DNA from 2 places in the Oceanobacillus sp. FSL W7-1293 genome. Region 2 is predicted to be linked to the other one. Evidence: a T-box and tRNA genes for the amino acid it is inferred to sense, from the RefSeq annotation. Region 2 holds a T-box; the other holds one or more tRNA genes.

Region 1 (11,974 bases), 1.7 Mb from region 2:
GGCTCTTCTTTGTTGTTTCTAAAAATTCTTAAACAGAATCATTCTCTTTCATTACTGTCTCTCCGCCGATAAAAGGAGATAACGTCAAGGCTTTAATTCCTGCTTCTTCCCAAGCAAGTGCTAACTGCTCTGCTGCTTCCTGCGAAGGCATAAAAGCAATTCCGCAATCTCCGCCTCCAGCTCCAGAAGGCTTCCCAGCGCCTCCTAAATCCTCTGCCAAGTTACATAAGACGGTTAAATCAGGTGTCTCAATATTTGTATTTGCTGCTTTCCCTACTTGATTCAGCGCTTTTCGATTAGCCTTTATCCCAGCAAATAATTGATTGATACCATTATCTTTTGCGCCAGTTAAAAATTGAGATACGGCATGTTCACTATCTTTCAGAAATGCCGCATATGCTTCCGCATTATTTATTTTCAATAATCGCACCTGGTTCACTAAATCTTTCGTAGATGCGGCACTGCCTGTCCAGCCTACACAAAAGTAAACATTCTCTGGCAGCGTAATCGGCTTCGTTTTATAATATTTCCAATCCTTCTCTACGACTTCTGAAACAGAATCTGCTTTCTGGTATGCTTCAAGAAGCCAATCTGCTTGAAAAGAAGAGAATTGAAGCAGTCCGCCATAAGTGGATGCAGCGATATCTGCTCCCGATCCGTTCCCTTGCGTAATCACATGCGATATCGCAGCCAAACGGAATATGATATCTTTTTCAGCCAATCGCGGAGCCTGAAAACGTAAGACTCCCGCCACGATAGAAGTAACAATTGCTGCACTGGAGCCTAATCCATATTTCACGCCAGAGGCATCATCCAGCTCACTGCGTGTAGAAACATGCATTGGAAGAACTGGCAGTCCTTGTTCTTCCAGATAACGATAAGTGACCCGGAGTGCACCCTTTACAAAAGACAGCCGGGGGTCATCTGATTCAATATGTATATCTGTCTCTCGCCAAGACCATGGGACCTTATGAAGAGAAAAGTCCGAAAGAGTCAGCTGGTGGCTATCGGCTTCCGATACCGTTGCATAAACAAAACGGTTCACAGCCATTACTGCCAGATTCTGATAAGGCTCTAATACGGCAAACTCTCCCGCAATCATTAATTTTCCTGGTACTTTGACCGTGATTGATTTTGCCACCATATTATCCTCCTATCTATAACTTATTCCGCTTCCAGGCTTGCTGATAATGATATCTTCCACGCCTTCTGTGGCCTGCAGCTGTTTTTTTAATTTATCTTCATCTTCTGGTAAATATAAAACTTTGACATTTGGGCCAGCATCAATCGTAAAAAAGGCAGGAATCCCTTGTTCTCTTAAGGATTGTACCGTCTGCATCACACGCATTGTCGTATCCTGCCAGTAGGTAAACGGCGGGTTCGCTCCCAATGTGGTTGCATGCATTCGCATGCAGTTCGCCTCTGCGACACTCCCCATTTTCTCAAAATCTTTTACTTTAATGGCCTGTTTTATTTCTTGCAGATCCTTTGCTGTCTGCTCTAGCCAGCCTGCATAAAAAGGAGATGTTTCTACGGTACGGCGCATCCCCTCTCTGCTTGAGACCTTTTTCTCTGTTTTTGACAAGACGACAGCAGCAATGCGAATATCCCAGTGTGACTTATCAGCAATTTGCACAGCAAACGAATCGGAGCCATCTTCCCGTTCCCCCATTTGCCATTCAACAAAACCGCCGAAAATCGAACGGGAAGCAGAACCAGAGCCTTGACGAGCCAGCCTCGATAATTCCGTATCATCTAAGGAAAGTCCGATTGCTTTGGAGCTTGCTGCAGCTAATGCTGCAAGACCAGATGCAGAGGAAGCAAATCCGGCAGCAGTAGGAACATGATTCACAGATTGAACCTGTGCATAGATTTCCTTTCCAGAAAGAGCACGCACCTTATCTAAAAATACCGCTACCTTTCCAAGCGCATCTCCTTCTACATTCTGTTCATTCAAACGAAAGGAATCTTTTTTTAACCCTTCCTGAAAATGAACGGTTGTCTCTGTAGAAAAACCATCTAATGTCACGGAAAGGTTACTGTTGGCAGGAAGAATCAATGATTCATTCCGCTTCCCCCAATACTTGATTAAAGCAATATTCGTATGCGCTCTTGCTGTTGCCTTCATATTATTTGAATCTCCTTTTCTACAATCCCTGTCAAATCATTCTTTTCGTGCGGCTCCATTTAGCGGGGGAAAAACCCCGCTGAATGAAGTATCACTTTATTTTTTCAGAACAAATGGCCAGACTGCCGCTGCGCCAAACCGGCGTAATTTTTCTGCCAGCTGCTTTGAATGAACTTCATTTTGCGCAAGCGCAATGATACAGCCGCCATTTCCGCCGCCTGTCAACTTCGCACCCAAAGCCCCTTCTTCCCGGGCAAAGCGAATCAATTTATTTAAACCGGCATCACTGACTCCTAATGCTTCCAGTTCTTTTTGTGCTTCATTTAACAGTTGACCTAAAAACTGTTTACTTGCTTTTTCTAATGCATCTTTTGCATGATGCGTTAATGCTCCGATCCGTTCTATTTTGGAATGGATACGCTGCGGAGCGGCTTTTAACAGATTTGCTACCGATTCAACCGATGTACGTGTATCCCCGATTCTGCCGGAGTCTGCAACAATAAAATGCAGGTCTTCTCCTAATTCAATGTGCTCAACAGGACTTCCTTTTTTATACCACACTGGTTTATCGGAAGTGATCGTTAAGGTATCCAGCCCGCTTGGCGCTCCATGCGCATAGGTTTCTGCCACATTCGCTAATTGCAGCAAATCTTCTGTCGAGCATTCCTTATCGCAATAATGGAATAAAGAGCGAATAATAGAAATAGCTACAGATGCACTTGAACCAAGACCCTTTCCTGGCGGTACCGAAGAATTAATCCGTATTAACAAATCTTTATAAGGAATCCCGAGATATTCACAAGAACTAGAGACACATTCTACGATTCCTTCCAGCTCTTTCGGGGCATGCCGCAATGGTCCATGATAAAAGGCACTGTCCATTTTCACCGCTCCAGGGACATACTCAATTACCGTCTCTACGCCAATTAAAGGAAATGGAATAGCAATTGCCGGCTGTCCGTGTACAACCGCATGCTCTCCAATTAAAATGACCTTACTATGAGCTACGCCAATAGCTGTTTTTTCCGACGCTGTTACTTTTTCTGCACTCATTGTTTATACTGTTCCACCAATTCTTTAGCTTTTCCCACACGGATTTCTTGTTGTTCTACTAATTGTTTTGCTATCACATCAATCATCTCCCCAGTTGCTCCGCCAGCTATCGCAACAGAACGTGAATGAAGCGCCATATGCCCTTTTTGAATCCCATCTGTCGCCAACGCTTTGAGCGCTCCAAGATTTTGAGCAAGACCAACTGCTACAATTACCTGCGCAAGCTCTTCTGCTGATTCAATTTGCATAACGGATAAAGAAAAATCAGCTAATGGGTGCACACGAGTCGCTCCCCCGACAGTTCCTACCGACATTGGCAACTCAATTTCACCAACGAGATTACCTTCTTCATCCTTTGACCACATAGTCATGGAGCCATAATGACCATTTCTGGCAGCATAAGCATGTGCTCCTGCCTCTACTGCCCGCCAATCATTTCCTGTCGCAATGACAACAGGATCAATCCCGTTCATAATCCCTTTGTTATGCGTTACCGCACGATACGGATCAGAGGCAGCAAATTCATACGCATGGATGACACCATCTCTGACCTCTTCTCCAGCAAACGAACCTGTTTTTAGCAGGTGCGGAGGAATCACGCATTTCGCTGTAACAAGGCTGCGATCGGCATAGTTCGATAAAATACGCAAATGCACTTTTCCTTTGGTTATTTCTTCTACAATCGGCGCAATCGATTCCACCATGGTATTAATCATATTCGCTCCCATGGCATCACAGGTGTCTACATAGATATGCATGACCAGCATTTTGCTATAAAACGATGCATCGTCCTCATTCAAAAGCCGTACATCTAAATCTTTCACACCGCCGCCACGACTGACAATGCTTGGGTAGGCATCATCGGCAGCTTTCATTAATGTATCTTTTTGATGAAGGATTTGCTGCTTTGCTTCTTGAAAATCCGGACATCCAACCACCTGAATCTGCCCTATCATCAGTCTTTCTTTTGATTCTGTCCGAAAACCGCCAGCCTCTCTGACTATCTTCGCAATATGACTGGCAGAAGCAACAACAGAAGCTTCTTCGATAGCCATCGGTACTACATATTCTTTCCCGTTTATCAAAAAGTTTAATCCCAATCCGAATGGTAATTGATAGGTACCAATGACGTTTTCAATCATATTATCTGCTTTTCCTACCGTAAGCGCATCGGCGTTAGACAAATTTTGCGTTTCTGCATCTGTTAGAGTAAAGGCCTCACGTAATAATGCCCGCCTTTCTTCTACCGTCATATTATAAAACCCTGGTATCCTTGAAGAGGTCATGCCTAGCTCATCCTTTTTATTTATCATATCTGAAATATGCTTTTTTATTACAATGTACTAAAATAAACTATTTTGATTATAACACGAATTCTATCGTTTTTTCATTCAGAAGATACTTATTTCGTGACTGGAACTATGTTCGCAGCATTACCGTAATGCATTGGTGTTTCCAGCTTCTAACATATACCAAAAACGCTGGACTGCTCAGACTATGGCAGGCTCTTTACTAATGGCGAACTGTTGTTCAAATAATATGAGATTTTTATCCTGATAAAGAAAAAAACGAGATAAAATTATCCCGTTTTTCTGTGTTTTATACTTGTCATACTTGTAGTGAGCCATGAAGGATTCGAACCTTCGACCCTCTGATTAAAAGTCAGATGCTCTACCGACTGAGCTAATGGCTCCTATGATAAGACAGGTCATTATGTATAGTCCCCTGTCCATAAAAAAATACTATTATCAGTAATAGTATTATCATGTATTTCTTCTAAAAAATAAAAATGGCTGGGCCACCAGGATTCGAACCTGGGGTACACGGGATCAAAACCCGATGCCTTACCGCTTGGCTATGGCCCAATAAAAACATGGTGGAGGGGGGCAGATTCGAACTGCCGAACCCTGAGGGAGCGGATTTACAGTCCGCCGCGTTTAGCCACTTCGCTACCCCTCCATAATATTGTTAACCATATTATCAATTATATACATGAAAAAATGGTGCCGGCCAGAGGACTTGAACCCCCAACCTACTGATTACAAGTCAGTTGCTCTACCAGTTGAGCTAGGCCGGCATGATGGTGGAGGATGCAGGGCTCGAACCTGCGACCCCCTGCTTGTAAGGCAGGTGCTCTCCCAGCTGAGCTAATCCTCCATTTGGTGACCCGTACGGGATTCGAACCCGTGTTACCGCCGTGAAAGGGCGGTGTCTTAACCGCTTGACCAACGGGCCATAATGCGTTTCTGAGAGGCTTTTTGAAAGCATCTCTCGCAAACTGACGAATTTTATTATATCGAGGAACCAACCGTTTGTAAAGGGAAAAATGAAAAAAACTTTATTTTATTTTTCAAAAGCCGCTAAAACGCTCCTCAAAACCTGTTATAACAATATTTCCAGAGCTTAATATTTCTTATTTTGACTCGTTTCTTCTATAGTATAAAACCAGTGGCAGTATCTATTTTTCTATAGCAGGAAAACCCTGACACTCTTAATTAGAAAAGAAAAACAGTATATAACTTTATCACCTGGTACTAATCCGTTATAATAGATGCTAAGTTAAATGTTGAATGGAGGATACGTATGACAAAATTATTAGAAGGTAAAAACATTGTTGTAATGGGCGTCGCTAACGAAAGAAGTATTGCTTGGGGTATTACAAAATCTCTACATAATGCCGGAGCGAACCTTATTTTCACCAATAGACAGGAAAGATCCTACAAAAAATTAGTAAAACTTTTAGAGAAGCATGAAATTGAACCAAAAGCAATCATCTCTTGCGATGTTGAATCCGATGAAAGTATCCAGGGAGCCTTTAATGAAATAAAAGAAAAAATCGGCGTGATTCACGGCTTGGTTCACTCTGTTGCCTTTGCTAAACGGGAAGACCTGCAGGGTGAATTTGTCACTACTTCCCGCGATGGTTTCCTGCTTGCTCAAGAAATCAGCGCTTATTCCTTAGTAACCATAACAAATGCTGCGAAGGAACTGATGACTGAAGGCGGTTCGATCGTTACCCAAACTTACATCGGAGCAGAACAAGTCGTTCCCGGCTATAACGTGATGGGTGTTGCTAAAGCTTCTCTGGAAGCAAGCGTCCGCTACTTAGCTGAAGATGTGGGCAAAGACGGTATTCGCGTGAACGCTGTGTCGGCCGGTCCAATCCGAACACTCTCTGCAAAAGGAGTAGCTAACTTCAACGAAAAATCTCAAGTTGTGGAAGAAAAAGCTCCGCTGCGCCGCAACATCGACCAAGAGGAAGTTGGAGATGCAACATTATTCCTTCTTAGCGAACTGGCACGTGGAATCACCGGCGAAGTATTGCATGTAGATGCCGGATTTAATATTATTGGCGGCTAATCTCTCAAAAACTGTCTCTCTTCATTATTTAAGAAGAGGCAGTTTTTTTTATTAAATAAATCCATGTTCTCTACTACGTTTAATCACTTTTTATTCCGGGAACAAGTAGTAATGGATATTCAAAAAGGCTGATAACGTGTGTTGAATATTCTTTATTGAAAAACAAGCAAAGGGGTGGAGAAAATGTATAACTATATACAGCATTATATTAACGGTCAGTGGGTTGATTCCACTGGAAACGAAACAATTGATGTAATCAACCCTGCAACAGAAGAAAAAATTGGTGAAATCAGCTCTGGTACCAAAGAGGATCTTGATAAAGCAGTTCAAGCTGCACGGGATGCTTTCCCAGCATTTTCACAAACAACCAAAGAGGAACGTGCTGATTTATTAGACCGTATCGCAGATGAATATGAAAAACGAAAAGATCAATTTATTGAAGTTATCATGGCTGAGCTTGGCTCTCCAGTAACATTTACAACCAACGTGCAGTATCAGATGGGATTAAATCACTTCCGGACAGCAGCAAAGCTCGTACGTGATTTTGACTTCACAGAAAACCGGGAAAACTCCTTTATTCAAAAGGATGCGATTGGCGTCGCTGGTTTAATCACGCCTTGGAATTTCCCGACAAATCAGGCGTCTACAAAGCTCGCTAGTGCGTTTGCAGCAGGCAGCACCGTCGTATTAAAACCATCAACAGAAACACCTTTCGCAGCTGTCTTATTAAAAGAAGTGTTCGAAGCTGCCGGTGTTCCAAAAGGCGTATTCAATCTGGTAAACGGTACTGGCTCTACCATCGGTAACGGCATCAGCTCTCATCCAGATATCGACTTTGTCTCTTTTACAGGCTCCGGCGGCGTAGGTACGAAAATTATGGAAAACGCCGCTCAAGATATTAAAAAGGTTTCCTTAGAGCTTGGCGGTAAATCGCCAATTGTCGTATTGGATGATGCAGATGTGGATTATGCTGCAAAAACAGCTATTTCCCATATCGCCGGCAATACAGGTCAGGTATGTACTGCAGGAACGCGCGCGCTCGTTCCAAAATCCATGCATGATGATTTTATCCAAGCGATTAAAAAACATCTTCCTGAGTACCCTGTAGGCGATCCAAAAGATGAATCTACTTTCACTGGACCGCAAGTATCAGAGGATCAATGGAATACCGTCCAAGACTATATTCAAAAAGGCATCGACAGCGAAGCAACCCTCGTTGCCGGGGGCACAGGTAAACCAGAAGGCTTAGAAACAGGATATTACTCTAAACTGACTGTATTTACTAACGTAAAACCGGAAGATACGATTGCTCAGGAAGAGATTTTCGGTCCTGTACTTTCCGTTATCACCTATAACGATTTAGATGAAGCAATTGAAATTGCCAATGGTACAATTTATGGGTTAGCTGGCTATGTTGTCGGTAATGATCCGGATGCGCTGACCAAAACAGCAAAAAGCCTTCGTTCCGGCAGAATTGTAGTCAATAATGAACAAGCTGACTTCACCGCTCCATTTGGCGGTTTCGACCAATCTGGTATTGGACGCGAATGGGGAGACTACGGCATCGAAGAATTCTTAGAACCAAAAACGATTGTCGGCTTACCTTAATAAATACCACATTCAATGTCAGCAGCAAATGAGCTGCTGACAATTTTTTTGCCAAAAATAGCTTGACATCCCCTCTAAAAACCTGTAAATTTTAAATCGTAACGATTACGAATGATAAGAATTACATGTTCATTGTTTGTTTTTTCACGAAGCAAACCATAATAGCAATGATTACTTATTTTTCTTTTTTATAAGAAATTCAAACGTACTATATAAATTAATGGAGGTTCAATTCAATGAAAAAACGGGTCATTCTCTTTTTCGGTTTATTCCTTCTTTTCCTTGCAGGCTGCCAATCTGCAGACGACAGTCAGGACGGAGATCAGGAACAGCTTGAAATTTCTACTACTATTTTTGCATTAGAAGATTTTATTTCCAAAATCGGCGGCGATTATGTCGATGTAGAAAGCATCTACCCGCCAAATGCGGATGCACACACATACGAACCAAGCTCACGTGAGATGGTTGATTTAGCTAAGAAAGATTTATTTATTTATTCCGGTGTCGGTATGGAGCCTTTCGCTTCCAAAGCGGAGGAAATTCTGGACGGAGAAAATGTGGAGGTCTCTGCCACCGGTGAAGATATCCCTCTTCGCGGAGAAGCAGAGCATGCACATGGAAATGAAGAAGAACATTACAACGAGGAAGAAGCAGAGGACAACGGTGACATTATCATTGACGGCATCAATGACCATTATCACAGCGGCGATACAGCTTCTATAGAAGCAGAAGCAAATGTCGATGAAGACATCGCAGAATGGAACTGGTATTTCCGCACAGAGGGTTCAGAGGAATGGGAATTGAATGAAGAAGCGGACGATGCTTCCTTTGAAACACAAATCAACGATACATTAGAAGTAAAACTGGAGCTTGAAGATGCAGATGGAGAAGTAATTGCCGAATCAGGCATCGTTGAATTATTGATCGATAATCATGATGGCGAAAGCGGTATTGGCGACCCGCATGTTTTCCTCGACCCTGTCATCAGCATTCAATTAGCTGAAAATATTACCGACCTTCTTATCGAAAAAATGCCAGAACACGAAGCATATTTCGCGGAGAATTTAGAGGAATTAGAAGGACAATTGGAGCAGGTGGACCAGGAATTAGCACAAACGATTGAGAACGCAGACCATCCGCAAATGATTGTCTCTCATGCAGCATACGGCTATTGGGAAGATCGATACGGCTTAGAACAAATCAGTATACACGGGCTATCCTCGTCACAGGAGCCTTCTCAATCTGCTTTGGTGGAAATAGTGGATACTGCCCGCGAATATGATTTAAAGTATGTTGTCTTTGAACGGAATATCAGCAGCAGAATCAGTGAAATTATCCAAGATGAAATCGGCGCTGACAGTGCTGTACTGAGCAATATGGAGACTATTACCGAAGAGGATATAGAAAACGGCGAAGATTACTTCAGTCTGATGGAAAAAAATATTGAAACGTTAGAAACCGTACTAAACGATTAAAAAGAAGCTTTCAGCCAGATATGATTTATCAGGCTGAAAGCTTTTTTTGTTCTATTATTCAGAAACCGGATAAGCATAAGCAACAAAACGATCCGGTGCACTGCCTACAAAGTGAAATGGATAACAGGTTGTTACGACTAATACCTCTTCTCCCATTTCTCCGATAACAGAAGTGTCGTCCTCAGGCACAATTTCCGTTTCTCTTATTTCATACGTATACTCTCCATAAGGCATCTGTACCACAAACGTGTCTCCTATCTCCAATTCACCAAAGTCACGAAAAACCGTATCCCGATGCCCGGATAACAGGATTTGCTCTCCCTGTCCAGGAAAAACAGAATTGGATAAGTGTCCGACTCCTTTTTGCAATGAATCTGGATCCGTCCCCTCCACGATAGGCAGCGTTTTTCCCAATTTAGGTATCTCTAAAATAGCAAATGCTTCATCCTGGTCCGCATCAAACGTTTCTATTGGCTTTTCTGCTTCATCCCCTTCACTGATTCCTTGCTCTATTCTCTCCTCCGCCTGAATTAAAGACTGCTTTTGCGATTGTTCGTGTCCTATAATTTGATAGCCAAAAACACCAATACAAATGACGCCTGCTATAATAAAAAGAATCCCAATCCGTTTCATTGAAGCCGCTCCTTCACCAACCAAAATATGTATCTCCAACACTGAATCTATAACAATTATACTATACTTTCGCTTTTCTATCCAAACCTCGTCAGAAGTTATTTTTCACCATTTTCATATGTTATAATTAATTTCTAAAATAGAAATGAAGAGGTGCACAATGAATACCGGTCAACGAATCATTCAATTACGGTCGCAACGGAATTGGACACAAAAAGAGCTCGCTAAACGGGTAAATATGAATGTCAGTGTCATGAATCGAATTGAATCTGGCGAACGCCCAATTAAAGGAGAAGAATTAACCGCTATTGCCGATACATTGAAGGTTACTGCAGACTATTTATTAGGCAGAGCAGAAGAAGCTCCTTCTAGTGCAGCTGACCAAGAGAATGGATTGATCCAGCACATTCAAAAGATAAGTCCCGATGCCGAAGCGATGCTCCGTGATATGGCAGCTCTCACTTCCGCGGAAATAAAGGATGTGTATGATTATATGTTATTTAAAAAGAGCAGAAGAAAGGATTGAGAATCCTGTTTCTATCTGATTCGCCCCATGACGTTGGCACGGTGATTTAAAATGCACCCAAGCTGTTGAACAGCCATTCTTGTAAACTTCTACCTGAAAGGGGTGATGTATTGCCAAAACTCGAATTCGTCTGCCCTCCGGCGAATGTACAGTTTCTTTTAAAAGGTACAATGAAACACCTATACGATAGAGGGAAAAATACACTCATAAATGGAAACGCATTCAAAAATCAGAAAGCGAGGATAATAATATGAGAAAACCAGTCGTTGGAATCAGCTATAAAACATATGTTAACACAATCGACAAAGCAACGGAATTAGTAAAAGCCTTAGCAGAAGTGGCCAAAAACGAAAACGAAGTAGAAAAATTCGCCTTCCCATCTTTAGGTGTCCTCTACCCAGCAGCACAAGCCTTAAAAGGGTCTGAAATTGCCTTTGGCGCACAAAATATTTCACCCTATGAAAATGGCGCTTATACCGGAGAGATTTCAATCGAATCCATTATCGACATGGGCGCAACCCATGTGGAAATCGGACACGCGGAGAGACAACATATTTTCCACGAAACACTGGAAATGATTCATTTAAAAACTAAGCTTACGCTGGAAAAAGGGCTGACTCCTGTTCTATGCATTGGTGAAGAAGCGTACTTGGAGAATAAATCGGAACGGAAACAGGTATTGAAGGAACAAATCCTTACTTCCTTTGGTGAGGTCGACACACAACATATTGGAAGGGTTATCTTAGCTTATGAGCCAGTCTGGGCAATCGGAAAGGCAGAAGCAGCCAATGCAGCATATGTGCATCAGACACATGAACTAATCCGCGAAATTGTTAAAGAAGCATACCATACAGAAACAGCAGAAGCCATCCGTATCATTTATGGCGGTTCGGTGAGCAAAGACAATGTCTATGAGATTATCACCCATGACGATGTAGACGGCGTATTCATTGGCCGATTCGGACATGACCCTGCAAATTACAAACAAATTCTTCACACGGTGAAACAAGTAAAAATAAAATAAAAGCAAATGAAATAAAATAATAATTGATATAAAAAATAATTAAAGCCTTTAACGTCCTCTCGTATATCTAAAATGTATACTTTGAATCAAAAGAATCTTTTTCCGTAGAATTGTACACAGTCGAAAAAGATGCTTCCATAAAGTATGCAATTTTATTTTCATTTATT
Region 2 (11,974 bases):
ATTATGACTTGGTACTAATTTTAAGATAAAATGAATTGGATAGCAAGTTACAATTTTACCTCTTCTTCATAACCAGGCTATCCAATTTCTTTTTTGATTTATTATATTTTTTGATTACTGCTTCGCCGCTCAATATTCATTTGGCAATAAACCTGTTTCAATGTACGCTTCGATGTCTTCCTCTACTTGAAGTCTTACCTCATCGGGGACAGCGGATTGAAATTCACCAAGTGATATAAAACCATCTTTAAAATCATAGGTATAAATTTTTCCTTCCAGCTCCTGCTGGTTAAATTCGTCTGCTGCTGCTTGATATAACTCTCCAATATGTTGAATCGTGCTTGTTAATACGGCATCCGGAGCAACATCCATTTGATCCATCATATATCCGATTCCATAAAGATTATCCTCTTCTGCCTCTTTCAAGACAGCTTCACTGAAAGCATCTCCAATCGGATACACAACATCTGCACCTTCTTGCTGCATGGCATTATAATTTTTCAACGCCAGTTCCACGTTATTCCAATCATTTGTATAATTGAATTTTATCTCTGCCTCATTGTTTACATAATTGACCCCTTCAAAGAATCCTTCAATCTCCGGCTGCCAAGCATTTGCCGCAATAATCCCTATCTGCTGGCTTTCTGTCATATTTCCAGCAACCATACCAGCAAAAAATCCCATGGCATGCCCATTAAAATTAAGAGAGGTTACATTTTCTCCGGACTCTCCTCCATTCACGTAAACAAAATGAACATCTGGATAACTTTCTGCCAATGACATAAAATATTCTCCATAAATATTACTGTGCCCGTAAATCAAATTCACACCATCTTGAACAAATTGGTCAACAGCTTCCTGCATATCATGCATCGTTTGTATATTTTCTTTATAATAAACATCTACATCATATTTTTCACCAATCTCCTCCATGGCCTGATATCCTTGCTCTGTCCAAGGGTTATTATCTATTTCTGAATCCGTTATAAACCCGACATTTTGTATTTGACCCGTCTCAAAATAAGAGCAAGCAGACAATGTACAAATCAAAAATAGAAGGATTGTTGGATAGTAGATATATTTCAACTTAGCACACCCATTTCATTACCGAAGTCGCTTATTAAATGTTTGTATTGTTTTTATTACTTCATCTATATCTCTATTTTCCAGCAGAACCTGCTTTTTTTCAACTTTTGTGTTTGTTAAGTTATCGTTAACAGAGATAATCTCTATTAATTTTGGCAAATGGGTCATTTTTATCCATTGCATCAATACATTTAAAAAATCTTTGATATAAATCGCTTTGTTTTGCCATTCTTTATCTGCAAAAGAAAGCAATCTGCCGTCTGCAATCAATCCATTTTCCTTCATTTCCATTCCTTCCCCAATAAGATAGGGAGCGGAAATCACCGTTGTGTCTGCATAATTTGATATCTTATGTCCGTTTGCATCGGTATATATCTGCAATATCCTTTTAGCATACTGCGGCAAATCCGTTATCTCGGAATGATGATTGATGATAATAGCCAAATCATATGGGCTTGTCACTTGATCCGTTTCTTGAAAATGACTGTTCCTGCCAAAAAAATCTTCCAGTCCAGAATCGATTTGATTATCCCGCTTTCCATTGACTTGACAGCCCGCATCTAATAACCCTGTTACTATATGGTAGCCGATCCAATGATTGTGGGGAGTAACGAATACACGCAAGGAAAACACTCCTTTATAGTCATATTCAGGTAAAGAACCATTAATTTTCATGATTTTTTTAAATTCTTTACAGCAACAAAAAGCTTTTCATGTTAAAATAGTATTTATGATATGCTTAGAAAAGGTAGTAAAGTGAGGTGGACTTATGCGTTTTATAGCAACTATTTTTTGGGCTGTAGCTATCTCTTTAGCAGTCTCTTATGTATTGACAAGCATGGGCGCAGCACCATTTATTGTTCGTGATGCACTGATTGTAGCGGGTATTTTTTCTATATTCGTTTTTGCTTTAGCTGGTCTGGTTTTGAAAGAAGACACTAAGTAGGTAAAACCCCTTGTCTTATTCTATGCGGCAAGGGGTTTCTATATTTCTAAAATGCCTTTTTAATTAAAGAAAACGTTCTATGCTTATCATTTTTAGCATATTTACATATAAGGACAGGCTAATAAATTGGAATGGACAAAATTGATTGTAGTTCTGCTTTGTTTATTTTAAGAAATAACTGTACAATCATAGAAGAAAAAATAAAGGAAGGTATAAAAACATGGACGCTTTAAGTAATTTATGGACACTAATCCAGTATTTTATTCTTGGTATTGTTCAAGGTGTCACCGAACCAATACCGGTATCCTCCAGCGGACACTTAATCATTGCCAGAGAGTTGTTTAATATTGAAGCAAGAGGGCTTTCTTTTGAAATCTTTGTTAACTTCGCTTCTCTCTTGGCTGTAATGCTGATTTACCGCAAAGATATTATACGTTTAATCGTCAGTACATGGAAGTTCTTATTCAAAGGAGATAAAACGGTCAAAAGCGACTTTATGTTTGTTGTTTATCTCGTCATCGCAACCATTCCTGTCGGGATTATCGGCGTGTTATTCGGAGATGCACTTGGCGAAACATTGAGCGGAACGAATGTAGTCGGGATTACTTTATTAATCACCGCTCTTGCTCTTTGGATTATCCGTAATCTCAGAGGACGCAAACAGGATGGAGATTTATCAACAAAAGATGCCATCATTGTGGGCTTGGTTCAATCAATTGCTGTCACGCCGGGAATCAGCAGATCCGGAGCGACTATCGTTGCTTCGATGCTTGTCGGCATGAAGAAGGAAACAGCTTTACGATTTTCTTTCCTGCTCTATATTCCGGTAAGTCTTGGTACAGGTATTCTTGAAATACCTGAAATCGCCAGAGACCCGGCAATGAGTTATCTATGGGCGCCTTATCTGGTGGCATTTATTACGTCCTTCATTGCCAGCTATTTTGCACTTAAATGGTTTATGAACGTGATGCGACACGGGAAACTGGAATATTTCGCATACTACTGTGTCATCGTCGGTATTCTTGTATTGATTTTTTTATAATAATCTATAAGTATAAACAAAGGCATCCGTTCTTTTTTAGACGGATGCCTTTGTTTATATTCTGCTCTCTTTTATCAATCTGGAATACCTAAGGCAATCTTCGCATAACGGGACATTTTATCTTTACCCCAAGGCGGATCCCAAACAATATTTGTTTTTGTTTCTTTTACTTCTGGAATATCTGATAAAGCATGCTTGATATCTGCCTCAATATGCGCAGATAAAGGACATCCCATTGCAGTCAATGTCATCGTAACTACACACAAGCCATCATCATCCAAATCTACATCATATATTAAACCAAGATTGACAATATCAATACCTAGTTCCGGATCAATAACGTTTTCTAATGCACCCATTAGATTCTCTTTCATCGCTTCATCCATACGTGTCATCCTCCTTTCCCTTGTTTCTATTAAATCATACTTTAACATGTAATTAAATCATTTTACAACAAATGCCGCTCAAACCAATTCGTTGCGCTGTGCATTGCCGGTACACTTACTTTATGCTCTCTGCCTTTTTCGCCAATAAATTGCAAATGGTCTTTCTTTTTATAAGCCTGCTTGGCTGTTTGATAAAAGGAGTGCGATTGTTCATAAGGAACTACTTTGTCATTTTCCCCATGCCAGAACATTAACGGACGTTCGTGAAGTGATTCCATGTGGGCAGATAAATCTAATTCAGCCAGGTGTTCAAACAGCTCATCCAAATCTTCTTGTGTAAATGGAGTCTTCTCATTCTTTTCAGCATACTGCAGTAATTGGTGCGCATATGCCTGCAGTTTAGGGGTTCCCATCATAACAGCCGCTGCGTTCACCCAGGAATATTTGACAAGCGCAGCACTTGTTGTAATGCCTCCCATGCTGGTCCCCGCTACACCTAATGCATTTTCTTTTAGAAGCTTATTTTCTAATAAGTATTTTCGGATTATTTCCAGCTCACGAATATTTTTTAACACGATTTCAAAAAAAGCAAGCTGCCGCTTTTCATCTGATAATCCGGCATTTCTTTCTCCATGATGCAACGCTTCTGGCAGAAGCACCCGAATTCCTTTTTCAGCAAGCATGTAGGCTATCGGTAAATTTTGCTCCTTCGCACTTGTAAAACCATGGTAATAAATAACCGTCGGCCGTTCTGTCCCACTATATTTTTGATCGACAACATGCAGGCAAGGTATTCCCTCGATTGGTTCCTGATAAATTCCTATCATTTCTGACACGCTTCCTTTCACTTATCAACGTACTATCTCTATTGTAAAGTTTTTGTAATATCTTTCGCAAACAATGCAGCTTTTGTTTAATTTTTCTTTACTTTACATATTTTCAAATCATGGTAACATAAAAATCAAATGAGAGGTGACAGAATGGAAAATAAAAACAGACACTTAATCGCATTGGATTTAGATGGTACGTTATTGACAGATGATAAAAAAATCAGTATTCGAAATAAGCAGGCGATATTTCAAGCAATAGAAGATGGCCATGTGGTTGTTATTGCCACCGGAAGACCCGGACGTGCCAGTATTCAATACTATCAGGAACTCCAATTAAAAACACCGATGGTAAACTTCAATGGAGCGCTTGTACACCATCCTCTGGATACCAGCTGGAAAGGTATTCACACGCCAATGCCCCTGACTACCGCACATCGGATTATTGATGTTTCCAACGAAGTCGAAGTAAAAAATATATTAGCTGAAGTTCAAGACCAAGTTTATTTAGATCAATACAGTGAAGATATTATGACTATCTTTCAAGATTTCCCCGAGCAATCACCATATATTATCGGCGATATTAAATCTAAATTAAAATATGACCCGACTTCCGTTCTTATTCATCCTAATGCTTCGCAGGTGGAGGAGCTGCGGGATCATTTAAATGATTACCATGCGGAAGTCATTGAGCATCGTAAATGGGGAGCTCCATGGAATATCATTGAAATTATCAAAAAAGGCATGAATAAAGCAGTCGGGCTAAAAGCTATTGCTGATGAATATCATATTGCCCGTGAAAATATTATTGCTTTTGGCGACGAGGACAATGATTTAGAGATGATTGACTATGCCGGCGTCGGTGTTTCGATGGGAAACGCGATTGACGAGCTTGTCTCTGTATCGAAGCACCAGACCTTAACAAATGAAGAAGATGGCATCAGTATATTTTTAGAAGAATATTTAAATCTTCATAAGAAAAACAGCCTTGTGTAACGGTTATTGAGAAGGAAGTCTGCAGCTAAAACATATGCAGCCTTCCTTTTCTTTATCTCTTTTCGATTTTCTGTTAATATAAACTTACGAACAATTAAATGAGGAGGTACTCATATGGCAGTACATATTTCCCCAACACCAAATCCAAATGCAATGAAATACACATCAGATAGTGTTATTTTTTCTGGGACAAACAGTATTTCTGTTATGCCCGGTGATGTTAGCGAGCATGAAATTTTAAATGAATTAATGAAACTGGAAGATGTTGATAACGTATTTGGCTATCAAAATTTTATTACAGTCAACAAACATTTTGACGCTGACTGGGAGAATATTAATCCCAAGGTGGAAGAAATATTTGTGAAATTCGGCTATTAAGAAAGAGGCTGGGAGCTCCCCAGCCTCTTTCTTGTTATTTAAAAAATCCCCGGAACCGCTTGTGGTCTAGCGAATCCGGGGATTTTAAATAATACTAGCAAAAAACAGCTTATTCTTCTGTATCTATCGGTACATAATTTGCGTTAATCTCATTATCATCTTCATCTTTTCCATACATTACGACGAATGGAGGCTCCTCATGACTAAGCGTATCTTCGGAGAACGTCTCCATGATTTGAAAGCTTTGAAAAGAACCTGCGTCTGCTTCTTCCAGCTCTACCGTTGTTTCCTCTTGAATGGTTTCTCCATCCTGTTCAACTCGATAGAAAAAAGCATTTCCATCTGTTCTTACCTGACCAACGATATGGAATTGTTCTCCATCTGCTGTAATGTCAATTTCCTGGAACATTACCGTACCTGTCGTTTCATTATTTTCATCCGGAGCACTCGGCTCAATGACTTCCTCATCTCTATTCCCACAGCCTGCCAATAGTACGAGCACAGCAATAACAGCATACCAACGTTTCATACATATACACACCTTTTTAATCTTTTCTAAAGAACCCATATACGCCAGCAGTTTCTACAATATTTGTAAATGCTTCTGGATCTACTTCATTGATAATTCTTTCTAAATCATATAATTCATATCTTGTTACAACGAGATACATGAGGCTTTTATCTGTTTTCGTATACGCTCCCTTTGCAGGCAAAATCGTAATCCCGCGAACCATCGTATCATGGATGGCTTTCTGCAGCTCGTCCGTTTTCTTAGTAACAATAAACGCGGTAACCTTTTCATAGCGTGTATGAATGGTGTCGATCACACGGGTTGTCACATAAAGCGTCAACATGGTGTATAAAGCATTTTCAGGTTCATACAAAACACCTGCAATAACAATAATCATGGAATTCATAATTAAAAAGTAGTTACCAATCGGTTTATCTTTCAGACGGGATAATATCATTGCCACAATATCCATACCGCCTGTAGAAGCACCTGCTTTTAATGTAATACCAACACCGACTCCTGCGATAACACCGCCAAATACAGCATTTAAAATGATATCATTCGAGATAGAAACAAGCGGTAAAATTTCTAAGAATAATGTGGAGAAAAATACTGATATTACACTGTAAACAGTAAATCCCTTTCCTACCTTTAACCATCCTAAAATCAAAACTGGAATATTTAAAAGAGCTAATAAAATACCTGTGGATAAGCCGATTCCTAAGAAATCATTAAAAATACTGGATAATAGCTGAGCCGCTCCCGTAAATCCACTGGCATAGACATTTGCACCGATAAGAAAGAAGTTTAAAGATGCAGCATTTAATAATGCTCCAAGTATAACTATACTTATCCTCTTAGCTTCAATATAAAACACAAAACAGCCTCCTTTATTAAATTTTTGACTAAATATTCAATTAAACGTAAACTTATAATTAAATCTTATTTAAATAGAAACGGATGTGATTAAAATGGCAATCACCATTCTGGCAGACAGCGCATGTGATTTATCCGAACATTATTATAACGAATATAGTATTGAAATGATACCATTAACTGTTCATCTTGAATCAAAAGATTATCGGGACAGTGTCGATATTAAACCGAAGACAATCTATAATGCGATGCGGGAAGGACAGACACCAAAAACATCGCAGGCATCAGCAAACCAGTTTAAAGAAATCTTCACTTCGTATGCGGAAGCTGGCAAGCCTCTACTCTATATCGCTTTTTCATCGGAATTATCCGGGACCTGCCAAGCAGCTAAAATGGTTGAACAAGAAATTAAAGAAAAATATCCTGAAGCAAAGCTGCACATTATTGATTCCAAATGTGCTTCACTGGGCCTCGGTCTAGTCGTGCTGGAAGCAGCTAAAATGGCTAAAAAGGATATCCCTTTTGATGAAATCATTCAGCAAACCGCTAAAAATGCCGCACAGATGGAGCATATATTCACTGTGGACAATTTAGAGTATTTATATCGCGGCGGCCGTGTCAGCAAGACAGCAGCCTTTGTCGGCGGCTTATTGAATATCAAACCTCTTCTGCATGTCGATGGAGGAAAGCTGATTCCTTTAGAAAAAATTCGCGGGACGAAGAAAGTGCTGAAGCGCATGATAGAGGTTATGGAAAAGCGGGGCAGCAATTTCCAAAATCAAACCATTGGAATCAGCCATGGGGATGATTTACCTCGCGCACAGGAGCTTTCCAAAATGATTCAGGATACGTTTCATGTCAAAGAAGAAAATATTATTATTGAAATGGTTGGTTCCGTGATTGGCGCGCATTCAGGTCCCGGCACGTTGGCTTTATTCTTCTACAACAAATAAAATATATACTTCGCTGCATGTACTGTATTGGAGGAAAAAATAGATTTGACGTTATCACAGCGTCAAATCTATTTTTTCTTCTTATTATTGAAAACGAATCAAGAAATATTTTTTCTTTCCTCTGCGGATAACCGTGAAAGCATCACCTAAACGGTCCGCTTCATCTACCACGTAATCCAAATCCTGAACACGTTCTCCGTTGATGTAGATAGCTCCATTTTTCACATCTTCTCTTGCCTGCCGCTTCGATGGAGAGATAGAAGCATCCACTAATAAATCGATTAAGCTGGAAGGTTCTTTCCCCGTATCATGATTGGGAACATCCTTAAACGCTTGTTCTACCTCATCTACTTTTAATTGTTTGATATCTCCGCTGAATAATGCCGCAGAAATTCGCTGCGCCTGATCCAAAGCTGCCTGGTCATGGATGCTGCGAGTCATTTCTTCTGCCAGCCGGCGTTGTGCTGCCCTTTTTTCCGGCTGTGTTTCTACTTCTTTTTCCAGCTCTGCAATTTCCTCATCAGATAAGAAAGTAAAGTATTTGATAAAACGAATCACATCGCGGTCATCGGCATTGATCCAAAACTGGTAAAATTCATATGGAGACGTTTTTTCAGCATCTAACCACACGGCATTCCCGGCCGTTTTTCCGAATTTTGTTCCATCTGCTGTTGTGATTAAAGGAACAGTTAAGCCAAATGCTTCAGCAGTTTCTCCTTGGTTTTCTCTGGAACGGCGGATAAGCTCTAACCCTGCTGTGATATTCCCCCACTGATCACTTCCGCCAATTTGTAATGTACAATTTTCTTCTTCGTATAATCGTAAAAAGTCTAGAGATTGCAGAATCATGTAGCTGAATTCAGTAAAAGTAATCCCTTGCGCGAGCCTTGCAGCAACTGAATCCTTGGACAGCATGTAATTGATTCCAAAATGCTTTCCTGCTCCGCGAAGGAAATCAATGATTGTCATATTTCCCAACCAATCATGGTTGTTGCGGGAGACAACTTGATTATCGCTGGAGGTATCATCCATATCTACAATTTTGGCAATTTGCTTTTGAATACTTTCCGTAAAACCAAAAACAACCTCTTCTGTATTCAAGCTGCGTTCACTTGAACGGCCGCTTGGATCGCCAATCATCCCGGTTCCCCCTCCGACTAAAGCAATCGGCTTATGTCCAGCCCGCTGAAACCTGCGCAGCATCGTTAAAGGAACTAAATGTCCAATATGCAAGCTGTCCGCTGTCGGGTCAAAACCGCAGTATAAGGTCACCTGATTATTTTCAAGATGTTTTTTTAATCCATCCCGATCTGTTACTTGATTTACTAATCCTCTGTTTTCTAAGTCTTGTAAGATATTCATATTATTTCCTCCTGCTTATTTGTATTTTCTTTTTACTGACAACGCCGGCTGTTCCCCACTTTTGGAGCATCCTTTTTTAGGAAAATAAAAAAACCCGCCTCCTCTCTGGTAAGAAAGGGACGAGTTGGATTCGCGGTACCACCCTTGTTGCTATTATAAAATAGCCGCTTAAGGTTTGTTAACGATGTTTGTCACCGTTCTTCTTATTATCAGCCTCCATGACGCGAATAATAAAAAGAAAAACTCCAGATTGTAATTCGCAAGTGAATGTATACTGACTCGCACCATCCGTCAGTTCTCTAAGACAGGGATTCACACTGCTACTTCGATCCTTCCATGTTTCTTTCATAAAAATTTAAATTCATATGATACTATTCATAGCATAAATACTCCTTCTATGCAAGCCTTTTTCCGTCTCACTACCAAACTGTATTTTCTCTATGTTATAATAAATGTTGAAATAGGAGGTCTAATGTCTATTATGAAAGAAAAACTGCAACGTTTTTTTAATACTGTTAAAGACTGGTGGAAAAAAGGTATCCTCCAGCAGGCATCACGAGTTACATACGACGTTGTTTGGAATATTGTATTATTTGTCATTGTCCTTGTCGGCATCGGCGGGATTTTTGCCGGCGGAATCGGGCTTGGGTACTTTGCCTCTCTGGTTTATGATGAGCCATTACGAAGTGAAGCATCCATGGCAGATGATATTTACAATTATTCGGAGACGTCGAGTATTTATTTTGCTAATGATGTCTACTTGGGAGATATCCGAAGTGATTTATATCGGGAAGAAGTAGGGCTCGATGATATCTCACCTACATTGCTTGACGCGGTTATCGCAACAGAGGATGAATATTTCCACGAACATAACGGTGTGGTGCCAAAAGCGATCTTAAGGGCGACGGCACAGGAATTTCTAAATTCCTCTGTCCAAACAGGAGGAAGCACACTGACACAGCAGCTGATCAAAAATCAAATTCTAACAGACGAAGTGTCCTTTGACCGGAAAGCCAAAGAAATATTATTAGCAATGCGGCTGGAAAATTATTTTACAAAAGATGAAATCATCGAAGCTTATTTAAATATTATTCCTTATGGCAGAAATTCATCCGGCCGTAATATTGCAGGTATACAGACAGCATCTAAAGGTATTTTCGGTGTAGAGGCATCTGAATTAACACTTCCTCAGGCTGCTTATCTGGCCGGGCTTCCGCAAGGCCCTTCTTCCTACACACCTTTTACAGCGGAAGGTGAACGAAAGTCTGAAGAAGAATTACAAGCTGGCATCAGCCGGATGAGAACTGTTTTAAACCGAATGCATGATATGGATTTTATATCGGATGAAGAACTCGAAGAAGCCGCCAATTATGATATTGCCAGCGACTTTATTGATGCGATTCCTTCTTCAACAGACGAATATCCATATGTCACTTATGAAGTAGAGAAACGGACCAAAGATATCATTCAAGGTTTATTAATGGAAGAAGACGGGGTTACTGAGGAAGATTTGGCAGAGGATGACGATCTGCGAGCTGAATATGCAGAGCGCACAGAAAGAGAATTGCGTGACGGCGGCTATCAAATCCATACAACGATTAATAAAGAAATCTATGATGCCATGGAAGAAGCTGCAGACAATTATTCAGATTATGGATACTCCAGAACGTTTACCGCTACAAACAGTGATGGAGAAGAATATGAAGTAACACAAGAAATTCAGACAGGCGCAATTATGGTCGAAAATAACAGCGGTAAAATTATCTCATTTATCGGCGGACGCGGATTTGATGAAGATCATCAGGTGAACTTCGCTACGGATACAAGACGCTCTATCGGCAGTACCATCAAGCCTTTGCTTGACTATGCTCCTGCGATGGAAGAAGGCGTTATTCAGCCGGGATCGCCTATTGCAGACTATCCGCGATCATTTGCTGGCGGATCATTTTCTCCAGGAAACTATGGGGGCGGTAATTATGGGCTGGTTTCTGCCCGTACCGCACTTGCCAATTCATATAATATTCCGGCTGCAGCCGTGTATATGGAAATAATAGATAATGATCCTGCTGCAGAATACTTGGAAAAGATGGGAATCACTTCTTTAACAGAAAGTGATCATGTTATTCCATCTCTATCTATAGGAGGCATGGATCACGGGATATCTGTAGAAGAAAATGTCAATGCTTTTGCCACCTTTGGCAATAACGGAAAGTTTGCAGATGCTTATATGATTGATAAAATCACGGACGCTGAAGGCGATGTGATTTATGAGCATGAAACAGACCCTGTGGAAGTATTCTCACCTGAAACAGCTTATCTGACAGTCGATATGATGCGGGATGTAATTGATAACGGGACAGGTCATTTCGTGAATTCCCAGCTTCAAAATACAAATGTCGACTGGGCTGGAAAAACGGGAACATCTCAGGATTATCATGATGCCTGGTTTGTTGCATCAAATCCAAATATTACCTTTGGGACGTGGATTGGCTATGAAACACCGGCATCCATTAACCATGAGTATCATCTGACGTACAGTCAGCGGAATATGAAGTTGTGGGCAGAGGTCATTAATGCCGCCGCGCAGGTAGACCCTGTCCTGGTAACACCG

Evidence for each region. The T-box of region 2 lies ahead of tyrS (tyrosine--tRNA ligase). A T-box ahead of a tRNA ligase gene usually reads a tRNA of that ligase, here a tRNA-Tyr.
Region 1: it encodes a tRNA-Tyr, which carries the amino acid that the T-box ahead of tyrS (tyrosine--tRNA ligase) is inferred to sense. The anticodon was not compared.

The regions. Positions count from the first base shown of each region.
Region 1 covers NZ_CP150212.1:258,367-270,340, reverse strand. The annotation lists gene MKY65_RS01450 (phosphomevalonate kinase) at 29-1,144, opposite strand; gene mvaD (diphosphomevalonate decarboxylase) at 1,154-2,128, opposite strand; gene mvk (mevalonate kinase) at 2,225-3,181, opposite strand; gene MKY65_RS01435 (hydroxymethylglutaryl-CoA reductase, degradative) at 3,178-4,467, opposite strand; tRNA gene MKY65_RS01430 (tRNA-Lys) at 4,802-4,874, opposite strand; tRNA gene MKY65_RS01425 (tRNA-Gln) at 4,972-5,046, opposite strand; tRNA gene MKY65_RS01420 (tRNA-Tyr) at 5,056-5,140, opposite strand; tRNA gene MKY65_RS01415 (tRNA-Thr) at 5,183-5,258, opposite strand; tRNA gene MKY65_RS01410 (tRNA-Val) at 5,263-5,338, opposite strand; tRNA gene MKY65_RS01405 (tRNA-Glu) at 5,342-5,416, opposite strand; gene fabI (enoyl-ACP reductase FabI) at 5,765-6,541, shown strand; gene MKY65_RS01395 (aldehyde dehydrogenase family protein) at 6,725-8,149, shown strand; gene MKY65_RS01390 (zinc ABC transporter substrate-binding protein) at 8,386-9,624, shown strand; gene MKY65_RS01385 (class D sortase) at 9,679-10,257, opposite strand; gene MKY65_RS01380 (helix-turn-helix domain-containing protein) at 10,418-10,783, shown strand; gene MKY65_RS01375 (triose-phosphate isomerase family protein) at 11,034-11,807, shown strand.
Region 2 covers NZ_CP150212.1:3,369,980-3,381,953, forward strand. The annotation lists gene MKY65_RS16510 (BMP family ABC transporter substrate-binding protein) at 130-1,086, opposite strand; gene MKY65_RS16515 (hypothetical protein) at 1,105-1,710, opposite strand; gene MKY65_RS16520 (DUF2929 family protein) at 1,856-2,032, shown strand; gene MKY65_RS16525 (undecaprenyl-diphosphate phosphatase) at 2,253-3,074, shown strand; gene MKY65_RS16530 (metal-sulfur cluster assembly factor) at 3,149-3,460, opposite strand; gene yjfP (esterase) at 3,523-4,287, opposite strand; gene MKY65_RS16540 (Cof-type HAD-IIB family hydrolase) at 4,441-5,283, shown strand; gene MKY65_RS16545 (NifU N-terminal domain-containing protein) at 5,398-5,661, shown strand; gene MKY65_RS16550 (hypothetical protein) at 5,771-6,190, opposite strand; gene MKY65_RS16555 (YitT family protein) at 6,207-7,049, opposite strand; gene MKY65_RS16560 (DegV family protein) at 7,144-8,001, shown strand; gene tyrS (tyrosine--tRNA ligase) at 8,086-9,363, opposite strand; T-box leader at 9,476-9,709, opposite strand; gene MKY65_RS16570 (transglycosylase domain-containing protein) at 9,836-11,974, shown strand, end outside.